3 regions of the Sphaerisporangium sp. NPDC049003 genome follow, and region 1 is predicted to be linked to each of the others. Evidence: riboswitches for the same ligand, from Rfam matches in the RefSeq annotation. Region 1 holds a riboswitch; each other region holds the start of a gene.
The links. Region 1 has a riboswitch for S-adenosylmethionine ahead of thrC (threonine synthase). Riboswitches for the same ligand answer to the same signal wherever they lie in the genome.
Positions count from the first base shown of each region.

Region 2: another riboswitch for S-adenosylmethionine. It lies ahead of ACGFIV_RS06170 (LLM class flavin-dependent oxidoreductase); the one in region 1 lies ahead of thrC (threonine synthase).
Region 3: another riboswitch for S-adenosylmethionine. It lies ahead of ACGFIV_RS12720 (aminotransferase class V-fold PLP-dependent enzyme); the one in region 1 lies ahead of thrC (threonine synthase).

Region 1 covers NZ_JBICTU010000038.1:22,770-29,535, forward strand. The annotation lists gene otsB (trehalose-phosphatase) at 1-112, shown strand, start outside; gene ACGFIV_RS31830 (MFS transporter) at 219-1,409, opposite strand; gene ACGFIV_RS31835 (trehalose-6-phosphate synthase) at 1,529-2,956, opposite strand; gene ACGFIV_RS31840 (RNA polymerase sigma factor) at 3,120-3,674, shown strand; SAM riboswitch class I at 3,823-3,986, shown strand; gene thrC (threonine synthase) at 4,001-5,296, shown strand; gene ACGFIV_RS31850 (MoaD/ThiS family protein) at 5,310-5,585, shown strand; gene ACGFIV_RS31855 (cold-shock protein) at 5,926-6,126, shown strand; gene groL (chaperonin GroEL) at 6,513-6,766, shown strand, end outside.
Region 2 covers NZ_JBICTU010000004.1:246,376-253,141, reverse strand. The annotation lists gene ACGFIV_RS06185 (MsnO8 family LLM class oxidoreductase) at 1-749, opposite strand, end outside; gene ACGFIV_RS06180 (LLM class flavin-dependent oxidoreductase) at 813-1,868, opposite strand; gene ACGFIV_RS06175 (GNAT family N-acetyltransferase) at 1,930-2,508, opposite strand; gene ACGFIV_RS06170 (LLM class flavin-dependent oxidoreductase) at 2,556-3,761, opposite strand; SAM riboswitch class IV at 3,861-3,968, opposite strand; gene ACGFIV_RS06165 (glutathione-independent formaldehyde dehydrogenase) at 4,285-5,436, shown strand; gene ACGFIV_RS06160 (fatty acid desaturase family protein) at 5,496-6,536, opposite strand.
Region 3 covers NZ_JBICTU010000009.1:204,481-211,246, forward strand. The annotation lists gene ACGFIV_RS12715 (NADH-quinone oxidoreductase subunit D) at 1-984, opposite strand, end outside; gene ACGFIV_RS12720 (aminotransferase class V-fold PLP-dependent enzyme) at 1,003-2,253, opposite strand; SAM riboswitch class IV at 2,415-2,530, opposite strand; gene ACGFIV_RS12725 (helix-turn-helix transcriptional regulator) at 2,702-3,058, opposite strand; gene ACGFIV_RS12730 (hypothetical protein) at 3,248-3,559, opposite strand; gene ACGFIV_RS12735 (hypothetical protein) at 3,733-4,008, opposite strand; gene ACGFIV_RS12740 (hypothetical protein) at 4,409-4,837, opposite strand; gene ACGFIV_RS12745 (GntR family transcriptional regulator) at 5,049-5,813, shown strand; gene ACGFIV_RS12750 (alanine racemase) at 5,850-6,766, shown strand, end outside.

The DNA of each region.
Region 1 (6,766 bases):
CACCGCGCTCGCCGAGCGCGCGGACCTCGTCGTCGACGGCCCGGCCGGGGTCGCGGCGCTGCTGTCGGCGCTCGCCGACGCGGTGGACGAGCGGAGCCCGGGCGGGAGCTGATCAGGGTCGGGTGACCACGGTGGACGAGAGGGGCACGCGCGGGAACTGATCAGGGCCGGGCGGCGCTCATGGACGACAGGAGCCCGCGCGGGGCCGGCCCAGGCTCTCAGGCGGGGGCAGGCGCGGGAGGCCGGGAGCTGAGGGCGATGCCGGCGATGGCGAGGGCTATCAGCAGCGGGACCATGAGGAACGCCGTGCGCGTGCCGAAGCCGTCGGCGATGGCGCCCAGCGCGAACGGCCCGATGCCGACCGCGACCCCGGACCAGATGGAGGCCGCCGCGCTCGCCTTGTCGGCCCGTCCGGCGGCCATGGCGAGGACCCTGGCGAGGCCCAGCGGGAACTGCACCGCGACGCCGAGCCCGCTCAGGACCAGGCCCGCGTACGAGAGCACCGGATGGGCGCTGAACCAGAAGACCGACCAGCCCGTCAGGGTCACCACCAGCGCGCCGGCCAGCATGGGCGTCGGGTCAAGGCGGAGGGCCAGCCGCCCTGCGGCGAACCTGCCCACGGCGATGCCGGCGGTGAACGCGGTGAGCCCGGTCGCCGCGACGGCCGCGGTCATGCCCGTCTGGTCGGCCAGCAGCTTCGCGGCCCAGACGTTGAAGAGGAACTCCATGGCCACCAGGCAGAACAGCACCCCGCAGGCGACGTGGAAGCGCCAGCCGTACGGGGCTCTCACGGCATGTGTGACGCCGTCCTCCGCGTGGTCACCGGCCGGCGGGAGGGCCGGCACCCACACCCTGCCCATGAACGCGAGCAGGAGCAGCGCCGCGATCGGGGTGACGAGGATGCCGGCCCGCCAGCCGAGCGGGGAGTCGGCGAGCACGCTGACGAGGTAGGACACGCCGATGCCGACGGTGACGCCGACCGCGTTGGCCTCGTTGATGGCCGCGGGTCCGGCCGCCCGGTGGTGGTCGTTCAGCACCGACATGCCCACGTAGAGGCTGATGGAGCCGCCGCCGCTCGCCAGGCCGAACCCGAGCAGGGTGACGGGCAGCGCCGTGGTGACCGCGACCAGCGCGACGCCGCAGGCCATCGCGGCCACGCCGAGCCAGGTCGTGCGGCGCCGGCCGATCTTGGAGGTCAGATGCGGTATGGCGATGCCGCAGATGATGCTCCCGACGGCCATGGAGGTGCCGTGCAGCCCCGCGACGGCCTGGGACACGCCCTGGTCGATGCGGAGCAGCGGGAGCGCGGCGGAGAGCCCGTACAGGTAGGTGCAGAAGATCGCGAGCTGGAGGTAGATGAGCCAGGTCGGGCGGTCCCTGGTGAGCCTGGCGCGCGGTCGTGCGGACATGGTCGAGCTCACAGATCCCCCGTGCCTAGGAGCACTCGAACGGTCAGAACGTATCACCGCCCCCATATCAGTGGAATGTGGCTCTACGGCGAGTAACCCCGTATTTGGGACGGTCGGGGTCAGCGTTCGAGGGCGGCCAGTTGGTCGGCGAACCACCGGCTCGGGGGGAGCGCCGTCGCGGCGGCGCGCAGCCGGGTGCCCCGGTCCGCGCGCTCCTCCTCGGGAAGGACCAGCGCTTCGTGCAGGGCGTTCGCCGTGCCCGAGACGTCGTACGGATTGACCAGCAGAGCGTCGCCGCCGAGCTCGGCCGCGGCGCCCGCCTCCCTGGAAAGCACCAGCGCGCATTGGGGAGCGAGGATCGGGCCCTCCTTGGCGACGAGGTTCATGCCGTCGCGGATGGGGTTCACCAGCAGCACGTCGGCCATGCGGTAGGCGGCGAGGGAGCGGGCGTAGTCGTCGTCCACGTTGAGGATCACGGGATCCCAGTCCTCGCCGCCGAACAGGTCCTCGATCTCCTTCGCGCAGCGCTGCACGGCGGCGGTGTACTCGCGGTACTCGGGCAGGTCGTGCCGCGAGGGGTAGGCGAAGGCGAGGTGGACGACCTTGCCGTGCCACTCGGGATGGTCGGTCAGGAACTGCTTGTAGGCCGACAGGCCGCGCACGATGTTCTTCGACAGCTCGGTCCTGTCGATCCGCACTATGAGCTTGCGGTCGCCCACCCGCTCGCGCAGGGCGGTCATGTGCGACTCGACATCGGGCTCCAGGGCACGGGCCCAGAGCGCGTCACCGTCGACACCGAGGGCGTGTACGCCGATGCGCGTCGTCCGGCCCTCGTAGGTGACGGTGCGTTCGACGCGGTCGACCCGGGCGCCGAGCAGGGTCTCGCAGCAGTCCATGAACGCCGAGGCCCAGCGGGCGGCGAGGAAGCCGGCGTGGTCGGCGCCGAGGATGCCCGACAGCAGCTCGGCGGAGATGTCGTCGGGCAGCAGCGAGAAGTACTCCGGAGGCGCCCACGGGGTGTGGGAGAAGTGGGCGATGCGCAGGTCGGGCCGTTCGACCCGGAGCATCGCCGGGGCGAGGGTGAGGTGGTAGTCCTGGATCATCACCCGGGCGCCGTGCGCGGCCTCCTCGGCCAGGGCGAGGGCGAACGCGGCGTTGTAGTCCTGGTAGGACTCCCACTCTCTGCGGAACCGCATGTCGAACTGCGGCGAGTTCGGGATGTCGTACAGCAGGTGGTTGACGAACCACAGCGTGGAGTTCGCCACGGCGTTGTAGGCGCGGTGGAACGTCGCGGGCGGGATGTCCAGCATGCGCACGGGCCCGGTGTCGTAGCCCGCCTGGTCGAGGCGCCCGCTCGGAGCGAGCCGTACGGCGCTGCGGTCGCCGTCGGAGAGGGCGGCGCACACCCACAGCACGTTCGTGTCCTTGGCGACCTCCGAGAGGCCGGAGACCATGCCGCCTCCGCCCCGGCGCATGGTCAGCGCACCGTCGTCGGCCAGCGTGAACGACACCGGGCCCCTGTTGGAGGCCAGCAGAACAGTGTTCATCTGCCCATCACCACTCCTCGTCCGCCAGGTGGCGGTCGTCCCTCGCCGTTCATCTCCGCTGTGATGCGCACTCGGCCGCAGATTAAATGAATTTAACGCTCCCAATAAGATGGGCTGATGGTCTGGTCGAGGCAAAGTGGAGACGGTCGAGGGGAGCTCCGGCATGGCGCTTGACGAGACGACCGAAGAGCTGGCCCGCGCCGCCGCCCAAGGTGATCACCGCTCCCTCGGAGAGCTCCTCCGCCGCATCGAGCCCGACGTGCTCCGCCACTGCGCGAGGCTCCTGCCCTACCACCAGGACGCGGAGGAGGCTAGCCAGGATACGTTGCTGGCCGTCGCCCGCAACATCGGAAGGTTCGAAGGGCGGGCACGTTTTTCCACCTGGTTGCACATCGTCACCGCCAACTGCGCGCGCACGACCTATCGCACGCTGAAGCGCCGGGGCGCCGAGCAGACTTCCGAGGACCTTCCCGACATGCGGGCCGACCCGCGCCGGGTGAGCGTCATCGCGGGCTCGCGGCTCGACCTGCTCGACGCCATGGAGGCGCTGGAGGCGGACAAGCCCGAGCTGGCCCAGGCGCTCGTGCTGCGCGACATCTGCCAGCTCGACTACAACGAGGTCGCCGAGCAGCTCGGCATCCCTCTCGGCACCGCCAAGTCGCGCATCCACCAGGCACGCAAATACGTGCAGGCGGCCCTCGGCGACGCCTACAGGTGAGCCCGCGATCCCACCGCGCGGTCACTCCGGCCGCGCGTCGGTGATACGCGGTCGTCTCGCTTGGTGAGACAACTCGCCGAACCCGCTGGCGGGCAAGGTACAGTTCTTTTGTCCTGCCTGAAACATCGGCGGGATCACAACTTCATATTGCTCATCCAGAGGGGTGGAGGGACCGGCCCTGCGAAGCCCCGGCAACCCTCCCGGCTGTGGTCACACGCGTCTCCGAACGACGCGGCATCCGACCAACTGAGACCAGCCGGGACAGGTGCCAATTCCGGCCCGTGATCAAGGTGGTCCGGGCGAAGATGAGGGAAAGGCCTCGCTTCATGGCGCTCGCAACAGCTGAGACAACGACCACACTCGACTTCGGCCCCGCCGTCGCGCTCTCCTGCCGCGAATGTGGCACTCGCTACGACCTCGGACCGATCTTCGCCTGTATCGAGTGTTTCGGGCCACTCGAAGTGGCCTACACCTGGGACACCCCCGAGGCCGGCCGCGCCGCGTCGGTGACCCGCCGGGAGATCGAGTCCGGCCCGCAGAACATCTGGCGCTACCGCTCGCTCCTCCCGGTGCCCGCCGACGTCATCTCCAAGCCCAACCTCGCGCCCGGCTGGACCAAGCTGGTCAAGGCCGACAACCTGGCCCGTGAGCTGGGGATCCGGAGCCTGCACGTCAAGGACGACTCCGGGAACCCGACCCACTCCTTCAAGGACCGGGTCGTCGCGATCGCCCTTGAGGCGGCGCGCAACTTCGGCTTCCACACCCTGTCGTGCTCCTCCACGGGCAACCTCGCGGGCGCCGTCGGCGCCGCCGCGGCCCGCGCGGGGCTCGACTCCTGCGTGTTCATCCCGTCGAACCTCGAAGAGGCCAAGATCATCATGGCCTCGGTGTACGGCGGGCGCCTGGTGGGCATCGAGGGCACCTACGACGAGGTCAACCGCTTCTGCTCGGAGCTCATCGGCGACCCGCTGGGCGACAAGTGGGGCTTCGTCAACGTGAACCTCCGTCCCTACTACGGGGAGGGCTCCAAGACCCTGGCGTACGAGATCGCCGAGCAGCTGGGCTGGCGGATCCCCGACCAGATCATCGTGCCGGTGGCCTCGGGCTCGCAGCTCACGAAGATCGACAAGGGCTTCAAGGAACTGATCAAGCTGGGGCTCGTCGAGGACAGGCCTTACAAGATCTTTGGGGCGCAGGCCGCGGGGTGCTCGCCGGTGTCGTCCGCCTTCAAGGCCGGTCTCGACATCGTCCAGCCGGTCAAGCCGGACACCATCGCCAAGTCGCTCGCCATCGGCAACCCCGCCGACGGGCCGTACGTCCTGGACATCGCCCGCCGTACGGGCGGAGCGGTCGAGGACGTCACGGACGCCGAGGTCGTGGACGCGATCCACCTGCTGGCCCGCACCGAGGGCATCTTCGGTGAGACCGCCGGCGGCGTCACCGTGGGAGTGCTCCGCAAACTGGTCCAGAACGGCCTCCTGGACCCGGAGGCCGAGACGGTGGTGCTCAACACTGGGGACGGCCTGAAGACCCTCGACGCGGTCTCCGCCAAGGCCCGGCCCACCGCCGTCATCCGGCCCTCGCTCGACGCATTCCGCACGGCTATCGCCGATAACTCCTGAAAGGTCACGATAAATGAGCGTTTCTGTGCGGATTCCGACGATTCTCCGTACGTACACCGACGGTGCCGCGGAGGTGAACGGTGAAGGCGCGACACTTCGCGAGGTGTTGCAGAAGCTGGAGACCGACTTCCCCGGAATCGGTGCCCGAATTCTGGACGAAACGGGCAAGATTCGCCGTTTTGTCAACGTGTATGTCGGAGAAGAGGACGTCCGTTTTGTAGACGGACTCGACACCGTCACGCCGGACGGGGCGCAGATCTCGGTGATCCCCGCGGTCGCCGGAGGCTGACCCTCGGGTACTCCCAACGCCCACGCGTCCCTGGGACGGGTGGGCGTTGGCATGTCCAGGGGGCCTGGAACGGCCTGACTATCATAATAGAAGTTCTTACCTGGCCCTTCTGTGTAGTTTAATTATCAACTAACGCACCAGAGCGGGAAAAAGTAGCGTCCCGCTTACAGCGAACGTCAAGAAGTAGTTTGGTGTTTGACACTGTTGCGCCAAGCCTTGCCACAGGTATGGTCGAGAACGATCGACGTGGCCGAGGAGTTCGCATGCGTCTCGGTTCCGAAGGTCACGGGCCTCGCGGAGGAGTGGGTGGGGTCCGGAGCCCAGCAAGAGGAGTCGGAAAGTGGCGCAGGGCACCGTCAAATGGTTTAACGCGGACAAGGGCTACGGCTTCATCGCGGTAGACGGTGGTAAGGACGTGTTTGTCCACTACTCAGCGATCATGTCCGAGGGATACCGGTCCCTTGAGCAGGGTCAGCGGGTGGAGTTCGAGATCACACAGGGCCAGAAGGGTCCACAGGCGGAGTCCGTGCGGACTGTGTGACGACACCGGCGCTGTCCGGTCGTCGACGAAGATCCACTGGTCTCTCTCAGTCAGTAGCTGGAAGGTTCGGTTCGTCGTGCATCAGGACGGGCCGAGCCTTCCGTCATGTCCGTGCTCTCCCGCACGTGAGGTCAGGTCCAATATTCGGCATACGGTCAGAGAAATCCTTGTGCCGCCCAGGTCATAGGGGTTGTCGCTTGCACTCGGCAGGGTAGAGTGCTAAACAGTTCGTTGGCACTCTCCTGGGGAGAGTGACAAACCTGGATCGAGGCGATGGGGCCTGGCGGTTCACGGCGACAGGTGTCGTGAATTCGCGGGTCTACATGCCGTCGCGGGCGTCGGCTCGATCCGCTGCAAGCCACCCTGTATCTGGGAGGTCTAGCCGTATGGCAGCCAAGATGATCGCGTTTAACGAGGACGCCCGGCGCGGTCTCGAGCGCGGTATGAACCAGCTCGCCGATGCCGTCAAGGTGACCTTGGGTCCCAAGGGCCGCAACGTCGTGCTGGAGAAGAAGTGGGGCGCTCCCACGATCACCAACGACGGCGTCTCGATCGCCAAGGAGATCGAGCTTGAGGACCCGTGGGAGAAGATCGGGGCCGAGCTCGTCAAGGAGGTCGCGAAGAAGACCGACGACGTCGC
Region 2 (6,766 bases), on a different contig from region 1:
GCCTCCAGCACGCTCGACGGGCTGACGTGGTAGTTCGCGGCGAAGGGCAGGCCGCGCTCGGCCGCCACCTGGGCGCTCTGGCCGCCGCTGCTGCCAAGGATCCAGACCTCGACGTCCGCGCCCTCCCCTGGCACGGCGTGCGCGTCGAGTCCCTCGGAGGACAGGTACGTGCCGGACAGCAGGGCCAGGATGTCGTCCACCTGGTCGGCGAAATCGGGGGACTGTGCCCCCGGCTGCTGCAGCAGCGACGCCCACAGCGCGAAACGCGGCGAGGTGAGCAGGTGCGCGAAGGAGAACGGCGGCGGGATGAGCAGGCCGTGCGTGTCGCGGGCGGGCCGTGGCTCCTCGTGGCGGGGCTCGGCTCCGGCGCCGTCCTTCAGCTCCTTGAGGGCCTCGGCCCGCCGCTGCCCCGACCGGCCGAGGCCGAGGTCGATGCGGCCCGGGTACAGGGCGTCGATCGTGCCGAACTGCTCGACCACGGCCGCGGCGGTCTGGTGGCCCAGCTGCACGGCTCCCGAGCCGACCCGGATCCGGCTCGTCGCCGCCGCCACCAGCGCGATCAGCACGGCCGGGGCCGAGCTGGCGACCCCGGGGGTGAAGTGGTGCTCGGCCAGCCAGTACCGGTGGTAGCCGAACTCCTCGGCGCGCCGGGCGAGGTCGATCGTGTTCCGCAGGGCGTCCCGGGCGGTGCCGCCGGAGACGATGGGGGCGAGGTCGAGGATGGACAGCGGGGTCCGATGGGATGACATGTCTGCCTTTCGGTGCTGGACCGGATGTTGGGGGGCCTGGAGGCGGCGGTGGGGTGAGGGGGCTCAGGCGGTGACCGGCAGGGGGAAGGGCCTGCTCGGGATGTCCCTGCGCAGCACGGGCGCGATCTCGCTCTGGAAGAGCTCCAGCGTGGCCCGGTGCTGCTTGTCGGTCAGGCCGTCGGCGTCGGCGCTCAGGTGCATGACCTCGTGGCCGAAGCTCTCGTGGTAGCGGTGGACCTTCTCGATGATCTGCTGCGGGCTGCCCACCAGGATGGAGCTGCGCTCGATGGCGTCCTCCAGCGTGGGGAACACCGGCTCCAGGCCTAGCCTGCGGAACATGGCCAGCCGCGCGTCGAAGATCGGCCGATAGGTCTCGACCGCCTCCTGGGAGGTCCTGGCGCCGTAGTAGCCCGCGGTGCCCGCGCCGACCAGCGCTTCGGCCGGATCGTGCCCGTAGAACTCCCAGCGCTCCCGGTAGTAGCGGATCAGCTCGGCGTAGGGCTCGATCGGGTTGGTGACGTTGGCGGAGAACAGCGGGTCGCCGTACTGGGCCGCGAGGTCCACCGACTCCCTGCTGGTGGCGCTGCCGTGCCACACGCGGACCGGCCGCTGGAGCGGGCGCGGCCAGGTCTCGGCCTCGCGCAGCTCGGGGCGGAAGCGGCCGGACCAGGTGACCTTGTCCTCGCGCCAGAGGCGGCGGAACAGCTCGTAGGACTCGCGGTTGCGGTCCCACTGGTCCTCACTGGTCACGTGGAACAGCTGTGCCTGCGCGGCGCCGTTTCCCTTGCCGATGATGAGCTCCAGCCGGCCCCCCGACAGGTGGTCGAGGGTGGAGTAGTCCTCGAAGGCCCGCACGGGGTCGAGCAGGCTCAGAGTGGTGACGGCGGTGAACAGCCGGACCTCGGAGGTTCTGGCGGCGATGTGGCTGAGCACGACCGGCGGAGAGGAGGAGATGAAGGGACGCTCGTGGCGCTCTCCGACCCCGTAGCCGTCGAAGCCCAGCTCCTCGGCCAGGACGGCGTTGTCGACCACCTCGCGCAGCCGTGCCGTGGTCGGCTTCAGCTCACCGGTGATGGGGTTGGGCCCGTGGACGATCAGTGTGATGGCGAGGAACTTCATGCGGGTTCCGTTTCGGCGGCCGGCTCGGCCGGCCGCGGGATCGTGTCCTCGTTGGAGGGCTTCAGGAGCCGATGACCTTCTCGAAGCAGTGCGAGTAGGGCAGCGGCTCGTAGGGCGGGAAGATGGGGATCGGGGTGTAGCCCTCACGCTCGTACAGCCGTACGGCGTCGGGCTGGCGGTCGCCGGTCTGCAGGATGACCCGGGCCGCGCCGAGCCCGCGCGCCGCGGCCTCGGCCGCCGACAGCAGAGCCGTCGAGACCCCTGTGCCGCGATGGCCGGGCGCGACGTACATCCGCTTGAGCTCCAGGTCGGCCCCGGCCCGGCGCAGCAGCAGGTGACCCACGGGCACGCCTTCCGCGCTGTAGGCGACGCCGGTGTAGGCGACGGTCGCGGAGTCCACGTCCATGCCGCGCGGCAGATGGCCGGGGTCGGCGAGGCGGTCGGCGTAGCGCGCCCGCAACTCCTGGCCCATCGCCTCGCGCAGCGCCACCGCCGCCGGGTCGTCGTAGGCGACGCCCCTGACCGTGGTCGTCGGGGCGGCGGTGGTGAGCGCGGCGGTCGTGATCTTCACCCGCGCGGCGGTGTCCCCGGCGCCGGTCTGCGGATGGGCGGTGCTCGGCAGCGGGCGCGCGGACGTCATCGTCGCCTCCAGGTCGGTTCGCGGGGCTCGGCGGGGGTTCGGCGGGCTCAGACGGCGGTTGTGGCGTAGCGGTTGGCCGGAAGGGGCAGCCCGAGCAGGCCGCGCAGCGTCGGCGCCTCGTACGCGCGGCGGAAGACGTCCCGGCCCTGGAGCACGGGCACCAGGCCCCGGGTGATCGCCCTCAGGTCGGAGGGCAGAACGCCGGGACGCAGCCGGTAGCCCTGGATGCCCGCCTCCCGCCAGTCGAGGAGCAGGTCCGCGAGGCGCTCGGGGGTGCCGGTGAACACCGCCGCGTCCGAGACGTGCTCGGCCCCGTCGAGCTCGTCGAGCCGGGACCTGCGGTCCGCCGCCGTCCGTGCGTCGGCGTCGAGGTGGACCAGCAGGTCGGCGAAGACGAGCAACGGCTCGCCCGGCCGGCCCACGGCCGCCTCCGCCTCGCGGACCTCCGCGACGATCGCGCGCGCCTGCTCCTTGTCGTGGGGGGTGACGTAGACGACGTCGGCGCCGCGCGCGGCCAAGCGGTACGCCGGGCTCGCGTGCGCGAGGGCGGTGACGAGCGGCTGGCCCTGCGGCGGCCGAGGGGTGATCGCCGGGCCCTTGACGCCGAACCACCGGCCCTGGAAGTCGACGTAGTGCAGCTTGTCGCGGTCGACGAAGCGGCCGGTGGCGACGTCGCGGATCACGGCGTCGTCCTCCCAGCTGTCCCACAGGCGGCGCACGACCTCGACCGCGTCCGCGGCCTCCTCCAGCAGGTCGCTCACGTGCCCGGCCGGCTCGGGGGCCTCGTGGTCGGCCGGCCGCAGCACCGGGAACTCCCGGCGGCCGAAGTGCCCGGCCTCGGTGTGACGGCCGGAGACCTGCGCGCGCCACCCGGCGCGCCCGCCGCTGACGTGGTCCAGGGTGGCGATGCCGGTCGCGACGTGGAAGGGCTCGGTGTGGGTGGTCGTGGCCGTGGGCACCAGCCCGACGCGGCCGGTCACCGGCGCGATCCTGGCCGCGAGGAGCACGGCGTCGAGCCGTCCGCGCACCTGGTCGGTACGGTCGTCGGGGCCCTCGTACGAGGACGACTGCGGGCCGAGGGAGTCCTCGATCGTCACGAAGTCGAGCAGGCCGCTCTCGGCCTCGGTGGCGAGATCGGTCCAGTAGCGGGCGGAGAAGAGCTCTCGCGGGCGGGCGGACGGGTCGCGCCACGCCGCGGGGTGCCAGCCGGCACCGTCGAGGGCCGCGCTGATGTGGAGGGGAGTGGGCGGCATTCGGGGCCTCTTCCTCTTGCTGTGACGGCGGGGCTTCGGCGAACCGCGATGCCACCGCTCGCACCCCCCACATCCAGCCGATCACCGCCGGCCGGGGCCGGCGTTCGCTTGCGGGACGCTTCCGCCCCGCCTGGTCGTCACCTGGAGCACCCTGCGGACGCGGGGTTGCCGACCAGCAAGCCAGGGCTTTTCGCTGGTCTCGTGACCTCAATCGACGATAGCCCCGCGCAGTAAAGTATGCAATTCCTACCTGATTACTTCCAAAACTGCGATCGCTTGGGCGGTGACGGCGCCCGCGCTCCCCGGGCCGCGCTACATGGATGGGGGATGTGCCGCGCCGGGGGCCGGGTCATGGTCGAACGGAGACGCGAGACCGCGGGGTCCCGTCCACTTGGCCGCGTCCGGGCCCCTCACGCGGAAGGGGAGGGCGGCGGCCGGGTGGCACCGAGGTCGTGACAGGGCCGCCCGCGGACGGGCGGTGCGGACGGCGGCCTCGCCCGCATCCCACTTCAGGAGGACGACCATGAAGGCACTCGTTTACCACGGACCTCGCGACGTCAGCGTGGACGAGGTACCGGATCCTCGGATCGAGGAGCCGCGCGACGCCATCATCAAGATCATCACGACGAACATCTGCGGGTCGGACCTACACATGTACGAGGGCCGCACCGACATGGAGCCGGGCAGGGTCCTCGGCCACGAGAACTTCGGCGAGGTCATCGAGGTCGGCGGCGCCGTGGAGCGCGTCAGCGTCGGCGACCTGGTCTCGATTCCGTTCAACGTCGCGTGCGGTGGGTGCAAGAACTGCAACGCCGGGTTCACCAACTACTGCATCAGGGCCAATCCCGACTATCCCCGACTCTGCGGCGGGGCGTACGGCTTCGCCGACATGGGCCCCTGGGAGGGCGGCCAGGCGGAGTTCCTCCGGGTTCCCTGGGCGGACTTCAACTGCTGCCGGATTCCCGAGGACGGTCTCGACAAGCAGAACGACTACGTGATGTGCTCGGACGTCTTCCCCACCGGATACCACGCCACCGAGATGGCCGGGCTGCGCCCGGGCGAGTCGGTCGTCATCATGGGGGCCGGCCCCGTCGGGCTCATGGCCGCGCTCTCGGCCGTGGTGAAGAGCGCCAGCAAGATCATGGTGGTGGACCGCCATCCCGACCGCCTGGCCCTGGCGGAGAAGATCGGCGCCATCGCGATCGACGACTCCAAGGGCGACCCGGTCGAGCGGGTGCTGGAGCTCACCAACGGAGAGGGGGCCGACCGGGGATGCGAGTGCGTGGGCTACCAGGCGCACGACCCTCAGGGCCACGAGCACCCCGACGACACCCTCAACAAGCTGGTGGAGTCGGTGCGGTACACCGGCGGCATCGGCGTCGTGGGCGTGTTCGTCCCGGAGGACCCGGGAGGCGTCGACGATCTCGCCAGGCACGGACGGGTACCGCTGGAGTACGGCTGGCACTGGTACAAGGGCCAGACGATCGGCAGTGGCCAGTGCCCGGTCAAGCGCTACGACCGACACCTGCGCAACCTCATCCACACCGGCAGGGTCGAGCCGTCGTTCATCCTCTCGCAGGAGCTGCCGCTCCGCGAGGCGCCGGACGCCTACGCGCACTTCGACAAGCGTGAGCCCGGCTGGACCAAGGTGACGCTGAAGCCCGGCCTCGGATAACCGGCCCGCGGGCGCCGTGCCGCCCCCGTCGCCGGCCCTGTGGCCTCGGTATCGGCCGCTCAGCGCTCCCGGGCTCGCAGCGGGGCGCCCGCTTGGTGCATGTGGCGCAGGGCCTGGGCGTACGAGCTGTACAGGCTGCTTTCGAGATAGGGGATGCCCAGCTCCGCGCAGTAGGCCCGGACGATCGGCTGGGCCCTGCGCAGGTTGGGCATCGGCATGCTCGGGAACAGGTGGTGCTCGATCTGGTAGTTGAGCCCGCCGAGGGCGATGTCCACCATGCGCCCGCCCCGCACGTCGCGGGAGGTGAGCACCTGGCGGCGCAGGAAGTCCGGGCGCTCGTCACCGGTCATCATCGGCATGCCCTTGTGGTTGGGCGCGAACGTGCAGCCCAGGTAGACGCCGAAGATCGCCTGGTGCACGGCGACGAACAGCAGCCCCTTGCCGGGCGGCAGGACCGCGAAGACCGCCGCGAGGTAGGCCGCGAAGTGGACGACGAGCAGTGTCCCCTCGACCCCCCGGTGCTTGAGCGACGGCCGCCCGAGGGCCCGGAAGCCGGCCACGTGGAGGTGCAGGCCCTCCAGGGTCAGCAGAGGGAAGAACAGGAACGCCTGCCAGCGGCCGATGTACCTGGCCACGCCGCGGCTGACGGCGGCCTGCCGCTGCGACCAGACCAGGACGTTGGGGGAGACGTCGGGGTCGTGGTCCTCGTGGTTGGGGTTGGCGTGGTGCCTGGTGTGCTTGTCCATCCACCAGCCGTAGCTCATGCCGACGCCGAGGTTGCCCGCCACCCATCCCGCGATCTCGCTGGTACGCCGGGAACGGAAGACCTGCCGGTGCGCGAGGTCGTGGGCGACGAGCGCCACCTGGGCGAAGACCAGCGCGAGGAACGCCCCCACCAGGAGCTGGTACCAGGAGTCGCCCACCATGAAGAACGCCACCCAGCCGGCCACGAACAGGCCCGCGACGACGCCGAGCCGCAACGCGTAGTAGGCGGGGCGCCGGTCGAGCAGTCCGGCCTCGGTGATCCGGCGGGACAGCCGGGCGAAGTCGCTGCCGCGCGCCTCCCGATCCGGGGCTTCGATCGTGGATGAGCTGGTCACAGGTCTCCTCACGTGGTGGCGGATCGATGACCGCGTCAACCCTGGGGATGCGCCGCGTTGCGTTTTTCGAGATGGGTTGGGGCGGCCCCGTCCAAGACTGTCGGGATCGCCGGGTTCGGCGATATCCAGGCACCACGCCGGTACGCGGTAGTGCTAGCCCCACCATGACGAGGCCCCGGCGCCGGGTCGGGTGGTTGACAGGGAAACCTATTTTTCCTACCTTTTAACTA
Region 3 (6,766 bases), on a different contig from region 1:
GGCGTAGGTGTGGCCCTCGGGCACCTTCAGCACCTTGGGCAGCCGCTGGTTGATGGGACCGGGCGGCAGCGACCGCAGGCGCTCCACGCACGCGTCGGCGAGGTCGAGCGCGACCTTCACCTGGTCGAGCAGCACCTCGAAACGGGCATGGCAGTCACCCGCCGAGCGCGTGACCACCTTGACGGGAAGCTCCCCGTAGGCCAGGTACGGCTCGTCGCGGCGCAGGTCGAGATCGACCCCCGAGGCGCGGGCGATCGGCCCGCTGACCCCGTACTGCATGATCGTCTCGCGGTCGAGCACCCCGACCCCCCGGGTGCGCGCGAGGAAGATCTCGTTACCGGAGATCAGGTTCTCGATGTCCGGCAGCCGCCTGCGCACGTCGGCGACCGCCTGGGCGACCCGGTCGAGCCAGCCGTACGGGAGGTCCTCCTTCAGGCCGCCGACCCTGTTGAACATGTAGTGCATGCGCCCGCCGGAGATCTCCTCCATGACGGCCTGCAGGGTCTCTCGCTCGCGGAAGGCGTAGAACACGGGCGTGATGGCGCCGAGCTCCAGGGGATACGACCCGAGGAACATCAGGTGGTTGAGCACGCGGTTCAGCTCGGCGAGCAGCGTGCGCGCCCACACCGCCCTGACCGGCACTTCCATGCCCAGCATGCGTTCGACGGCGAGGACGACGCCCAGCTCGTTGGCGAAGGCCGACAGCCAGTCGTGCCGGTTGGCCAGCACGATGATCTGCCGGTAGTCGCGGACCTCGAAGAGCTTCTCGGCGCCACGGTGCATGTAGCCGACGATCGGCTCGGCGCTGCCGATGCGCTCGCCGTCCACGGTGAGCCGAAGGCGCAGGACACCATGGGTCGAGGGGTGCTGGGGGCCGATGTTGAGGATCATGTCCTCGGTGGCCAGTTCCTTGGCCCCGGCCCCGATCCCCACGACCCGTTCGGTGCGCGCGCCTCCGGTGCCAGCTCCGCGAGGTTCGGTCATAAACCCCATGCTGTCACGTCAGCGGCGTGAGGCAAGATCCGAGAGGGCGGTGACCAGGCGGCGGACGTGCTCCTCGGTCGTCCCGATGCCGATGGACGCCCGTACGGCCCCGGCGGTGCCGTCCGCGCACGAACCGTCGGCGGCCTGGCCGACGGCGTCGAGCAGGTGCCTGACGAAGGGATGGGCGCAGAACTTGCCGTCGCGCACCCCGATGCCGTACTCGGCGGACAGCGTCTCGGCGACCTCCCTGGCGGTCCAGCCCTCGACCACGAAGGAGACGATGCCGACGCGCGGGTGGGCGGGCCCCCAGAGCGACAGCTCGTGGACGCCCGCGATCGCGGCGAGGCCGTCGCGCAGCAGTTCGACGAGGCGCTCCTCCTCCCTGATCAACGCCGTCCAGCCGGTGGCCGAGAGGGCGTCGCAGGCGGCGGCCAGGGCGACGGCGCCGAGGACGTTCGGCGTGCCGGCCTCGTGCCGCTGCTCGGGGTCCGCGCTCCACTCGGCGTCCAGCGGCAGCCCCTGCCCGGCGCCTCCGGTGACGGCCTTCGACGCGCCGCCCCCGCGCAGGTACGGCTCGGCCTGGGCGAGCCAGTCGGCCCGGCCGATCAGGGCGCCCGCGCCGAACGGCGCGTAGAGCTTGTGCCCGGAGAACGCCACGTAGTCCAGGTCGAGCGCGGTCAGGTTGAGCCGGCGGTGGGGGACGAGCTGCGCGGCGTCCACGAGGATCCGCGCGCCGTGCCGGTGGGCGATGTGGGCCAGGGCGGCGATCGGCCACAGCTCGCCGGTCACGTTCGAGGCCGCGGTGACGACCAGGAGCTTGGGTCCCTCGATGGCCGCCAGGGTCTCGTCCGCCGCGCGGACCGCCTCGCCGGGGAACCGCGGGGGCGCCAGCCGTACCGCCTCGGGCCAGGGGAGCAGGGACGCGTGGTGCTCGGTCTCGAAGACCACGACGGTGGTGCCCTCGGGCAGGCAACGGGCCAGCAGGTTCGCCGCGTCCGTGGTGTTGCGGGTGAACACGACGGCGTCACCGGGACGGGCGCCGACGAAGGCGCGCACGGTGTGCCGGGCCTGCTCGTAGCGCGCCGTGGTGAGCTGCGAGGCGTACCCGGCTCCCCGGTGAACGCTGGAATAGGCCGGGAGCGCGGCGGCGACCGCGGCGCTCACCGGCTCCAGACAGGGGGCGCTCGCCGCGTAGTCGAGGTTGGCGTACCGCACGAGCCCGCCGCCCTTGACCGGGACCTCCAGATCTCCACCGAGCACGGCGGGGATGGCCGGAGCGGTACGTCCCGCCGCCTCGCCCTGGAAAGCACTGCCGGGCCTGGAGCCGCCGGAGGCGTCCGAGCCGGAAACGACGGGATTCAGGACAGTGAGTGCGGACAACGCCGGCCTCCTAGGGTCATGGGACCCCGGCCATGGCGTTGGTATGACGGAGCCCGCGCTTGACTGGCGCACCTCGCACCAGACCTGGTCCTCACCCGGGGCACCCCGCCGCGAGCGCGAGGGTTGCCGGTCAGCGAGCCGGGGCTTGACGCTGACACTCATGACCTACGGGGACTATAACCCAACCTCCCCCCGCCTCCGCAACGTGACAAGCCCCACGCCCCGAGCCGTTCTCAGGCAGCACTGGCAGTCACCGCTCCTGCCGGGTGGTGTTCACCATTTAGCAGCCGGGATCTCGCAACCGGTGAACACCACCGCAGCGGCCAGTAACGCCGAGTTATGACGGGCCTTCGCCACCGAGAAGTTCGGTGGGAATGCCCAGGCCATCAACCAGATCGCGTACCATCGTCACGCCGCTGGCCAGCCGGGTCCCCGATTCGAGCTGAGACACATAGCACTGAGATCGCCCGATAAGCTCCGCCAGTCTCTCCTGACTCATCCCGGTATGCTCGCGGATCAACGTGCATACGGCGACAAGATCCCATGAAGCAAGCGCTTCACGGATATCAGGAAGGGTCCACACCTCCGCTGGTACCGGTCGAGCGTCCGCAGCGCACGGGCCACACACATCATCGGTGTTGTACCGGCTCAGCGGGCGTACACACTTGCGGCACATTCGCTCCGGCTCGATCATGGCGTCACCTCGGACCCGCAGTACCGGCGAGGTAGCTCCTCATGCTCGTCAACCCGGCAGCCAAGGGCTTCGAGGGTGGCGAACCCACGGTGACGCAACAGCCGCACAGGAGCTCTTCCACGAGGGAACACGCGAGGGGACGGCCATAGTGGCGCAGGTGCTCGGTCACACGCCCGGCATCGGGTCGGCTCAACCGCATCGCTCCTCGCCATGGTGGAAGACGATCGCGCCGCTGGCATGGTCCCGGTTAGCGCGCACCAGGATGGGCCCGTACCGGTAGCACGGGTAGGGGTAGGCGAAGAGGTCCAACCGCGCCGGGCGGACTGTCCCCCGGCCACGATCGGGCATGGTGTGCAAGGCGGCCAGTAGCGCTCTGCGCGCCCTGACGGACGTGTCCGTCACGCCACGAACTCCGCGCCCGCCCAGATCGTCGGCGTCCCACGTCCACAGCACCGGCTCATCATCGACGTTGTCGGGGTCCAGTCGCGGTACTCCGCTCATGGCCCGGCGTTGTGCCGGTAGGGCCGGAGCCGACCCGGGGAGCGAAAGGCGCCGACTGATGGCGCCGGGAAAGTAGCCGCCCACGGAAATCCGTGCGGTCGTGGGCATGCCGTATGGGTCGCGCGGCTCGTCGTCATTCCTAATGGGCTCGCGCTCGTGCTCGTCGCAGCTGGTCATGCTGCCCTCCCCGGAGAATGGATCACTTCGAGCTCGGACTGACGCATGAGCTCGCGCAATCCCTCGAGGGTGTGCGAGTTGATCATCAGCGGCTCGCACGACCAGAGGGCGATCGCGTAGAACCGGCGGTTCCAGGTGCCGTACATGACGTGCCAGCCGGGCTCCAGTTGGTCGAGTTGGACGGCGGCCGCCTGCTTGGCCTGGTCCCAACGCTTTGGGGCGACGTCGACGGCGGGCGCATCGGGAGCATGCCGTCCTCGTGCCCGGCTCATGCCACTGCTCCACGCCGGTACGGCTCGTGCCAGTCCCTCGAGGAAGATGTGTCCGGTGAGCAGTCGCGTTTCGGGGCCGGGAGAACGGTGACCGGCCGAGTGGGGCCGACGTGGCGGGGGCCGACGCCGGGCGGGTGGACCTTCAGCGGCCGTAGCGGCGCTGGGGCGGGGAAGCCACCGCACAGGCCGAGGCGGCGGCGCGCGTCCAGGCGGGCGCCCATCTGGGCGTTGGTGGGGTGCTCCCACTGGTGGTGACGGCGGTATGGGAGGCTGGCCGCGTCGTGTGCGTACGGCGGATGTCCGCACCACCGGCAACCGAGAGGCTTCGGCGGGGTCTCGGCGCGGTGCCGGATACGGACGAACCGGGGCGTGGGCCGGGTTAGGACGTTCCTAGGATTGTTCATCGGATCGCACCCTTCGCGTGCGCGAACTGCTCGCGGCGGCGGTCAGGCCACAGCCCGCGTTCCATCACCTGGTCCACGCGCATTTCGTGCTGGCGGGGTGCCTGTTCGCCTGTGCGGCGGAGCTTGACCCGCTCCCGCGGGGACAGCGGCTCGCCCCTACCGGCCGTGCGCAGGTTCAGCCGACGGGTCTGGTAGTCCCGCCACCAGACCGCGACATCCCCGTCCAGTCGCTCGGTGCCCTGCTTTACCCACGCCCCCAGCTTCCCCAGCGACGGCCGGAACTTGGTGATGCGCTCGGTGGTCATCTCATAGGCGTGCGGCGCTACGGCCGGCTCGCTCATAGTCATGGCCACCAGTGACAGCTCCAGGACAGCAGCGCCGGATGCGGACTCGTTGGTGATGGACCGCAGGTCAGTCTTGGGCATGATGAGAACGCCTCTCTTGAAGGGGTGCCAGGGCGCGGGCCCAGGTTTGGCGACATGGCCGCGCCTGGCTGTTCGACTTCCGCTCGACTCGGCAGGTATGCTGCCGAGCAAAACGCCAAACGTTTGTCGATATCCCGATGATGTATCTGTGAGGGCCGGGTGTCAACAAACATCAAACGTTTGGCGTTTCTAGCGGACCGAAAAGAGGGAAATGAGCCACCCGAGCAAGCTGGGCTTCCGCCAGATCGCAGCCCAGATCCGAGAAGAGATCGTGAAGGGCGTTTACCCGCCTGCCACGGTCCTTCCGGCTGAGCCGGTGCTTGCCGAGCGGTACGGCGCATCGCGAAGCTTGGTCAACAGAGCAATGCAGGTACTTGCAGCAGAGGGCATGATCCGCCCTCGTCAAGGGAGGGGAACCATGGTCACCTACATTCCGCCAATGCTGCACTCGCCAGCGCGCTACTCCCGCCAGGCGCGCGAGGGTGGGCAGGCGCGCGGAGCCTTCGACGCAGAAGTGCGGGCAATCGGGCTCGAACCGCAGCATGAGATCACGACCAACAGGGCCGTTCCGCCGGACGACATCGCCGATGCTCTTGGACTGCCGCGCAGGGAGGAGAATGTCCTCGTTCGCCGCAGGCGCCTTCTCGCGTCCGGCATCCCGATGCGCCTCAACACGTCGTGGTTCCCGCTGTCCATCGCCGAAGGGACGGTTCTGGAAGAGCCGGGGCCGGTCATCATCGGTGGCGTCAAGTCAGCGCTCGCCGAGCTCGGCTACCCCCAGACGGAAGCAACCGAGTGCATCGTCGTCCGGCCTCCCACCGACGCCGAAGCCGAAGCTCTGGAGATCAGCCCTGAGCGGACCGTTCTCGATATCTTCCACGCCGGCAAGACGGGAGATCACCGAATTGTGGAAGTGACCACGACGGTCACACCAGCTCACTACCTGGTGGTTGAGAACACCTTCCCCCTCGCCTGACGTGCGGCCAGACACAACCCGATCGGAGACGATGCGATGACAGCCACACTGCCGATACGCGCACGGGCCTTGGAACTGGCCGACGCGGGCGAGCTACCCGCTTACGTGTACGACCTCGCCGACCTTGATACCCACCTGGCCACCATTCGGGCGACTCTCGGCGATATCGAGGTCTACTACGCCGTCAAGGCCAACCCCGATCCGAAGCTGTTGCAGGTAATCGCGCCGTACGTCGATGGCTTCGAGGTGGCGTCAGGGGGAGAGCTTGCCCATGTGCGCAAGTTCTTCCCCGAGACGCCAATTGCACTGGGCGGGCCTGGTAAGACCGACGCCGAACTCTTCGCCGATGTGACGAGGTTGCACATCGAAAGCTCCAGCGAGATTCGGCGGTTGTTCGCCGCGGGCCGGTCGGCTGACATGCTGTTGCGGGTCAATCTCGACGTCCCGATCAGCGGAGCGTCACTGGCAATGGGGGGCGGTGCGACGCCGTTCGGCATGGATCCCGCCGGCATCTCCGAGTGCATTGAGATGCTGGCCGGTCAGAACGCCGTACGGCTTCGCGGTATCCACGCTCATCTGGCCAGCGGCCTGGACGCGCCCGCCATGTTGGAGCTAGCCGCCGCTGTGCTCGACTACGCGCGCAGTCTCGGCGTGACTGAGATCAATCTCGGGGGCGGCATGAGCGTGTCTTACGCCGATCCCGCTTCTCGTTTCGACTGGAAGACGTACGGCGAAGGGCTGGCTGCTCTACGCCGTCCGGGTGAAATCCTGCGCATCGAGCCGGGCCGTTCCTTGTCGGTCTACTGCGGGCGGTACGTCACTCAGGTCATCGACGTGAAGCGCGTCCACGGCGAGCTATTCGCGGTAGTCGCGGGCGGAACGCACCACATCAGGACACCCGCAACCAAGGGGCACAGCCAGCCAATGGCGATCGAACAGCGGGGAGAACCGAC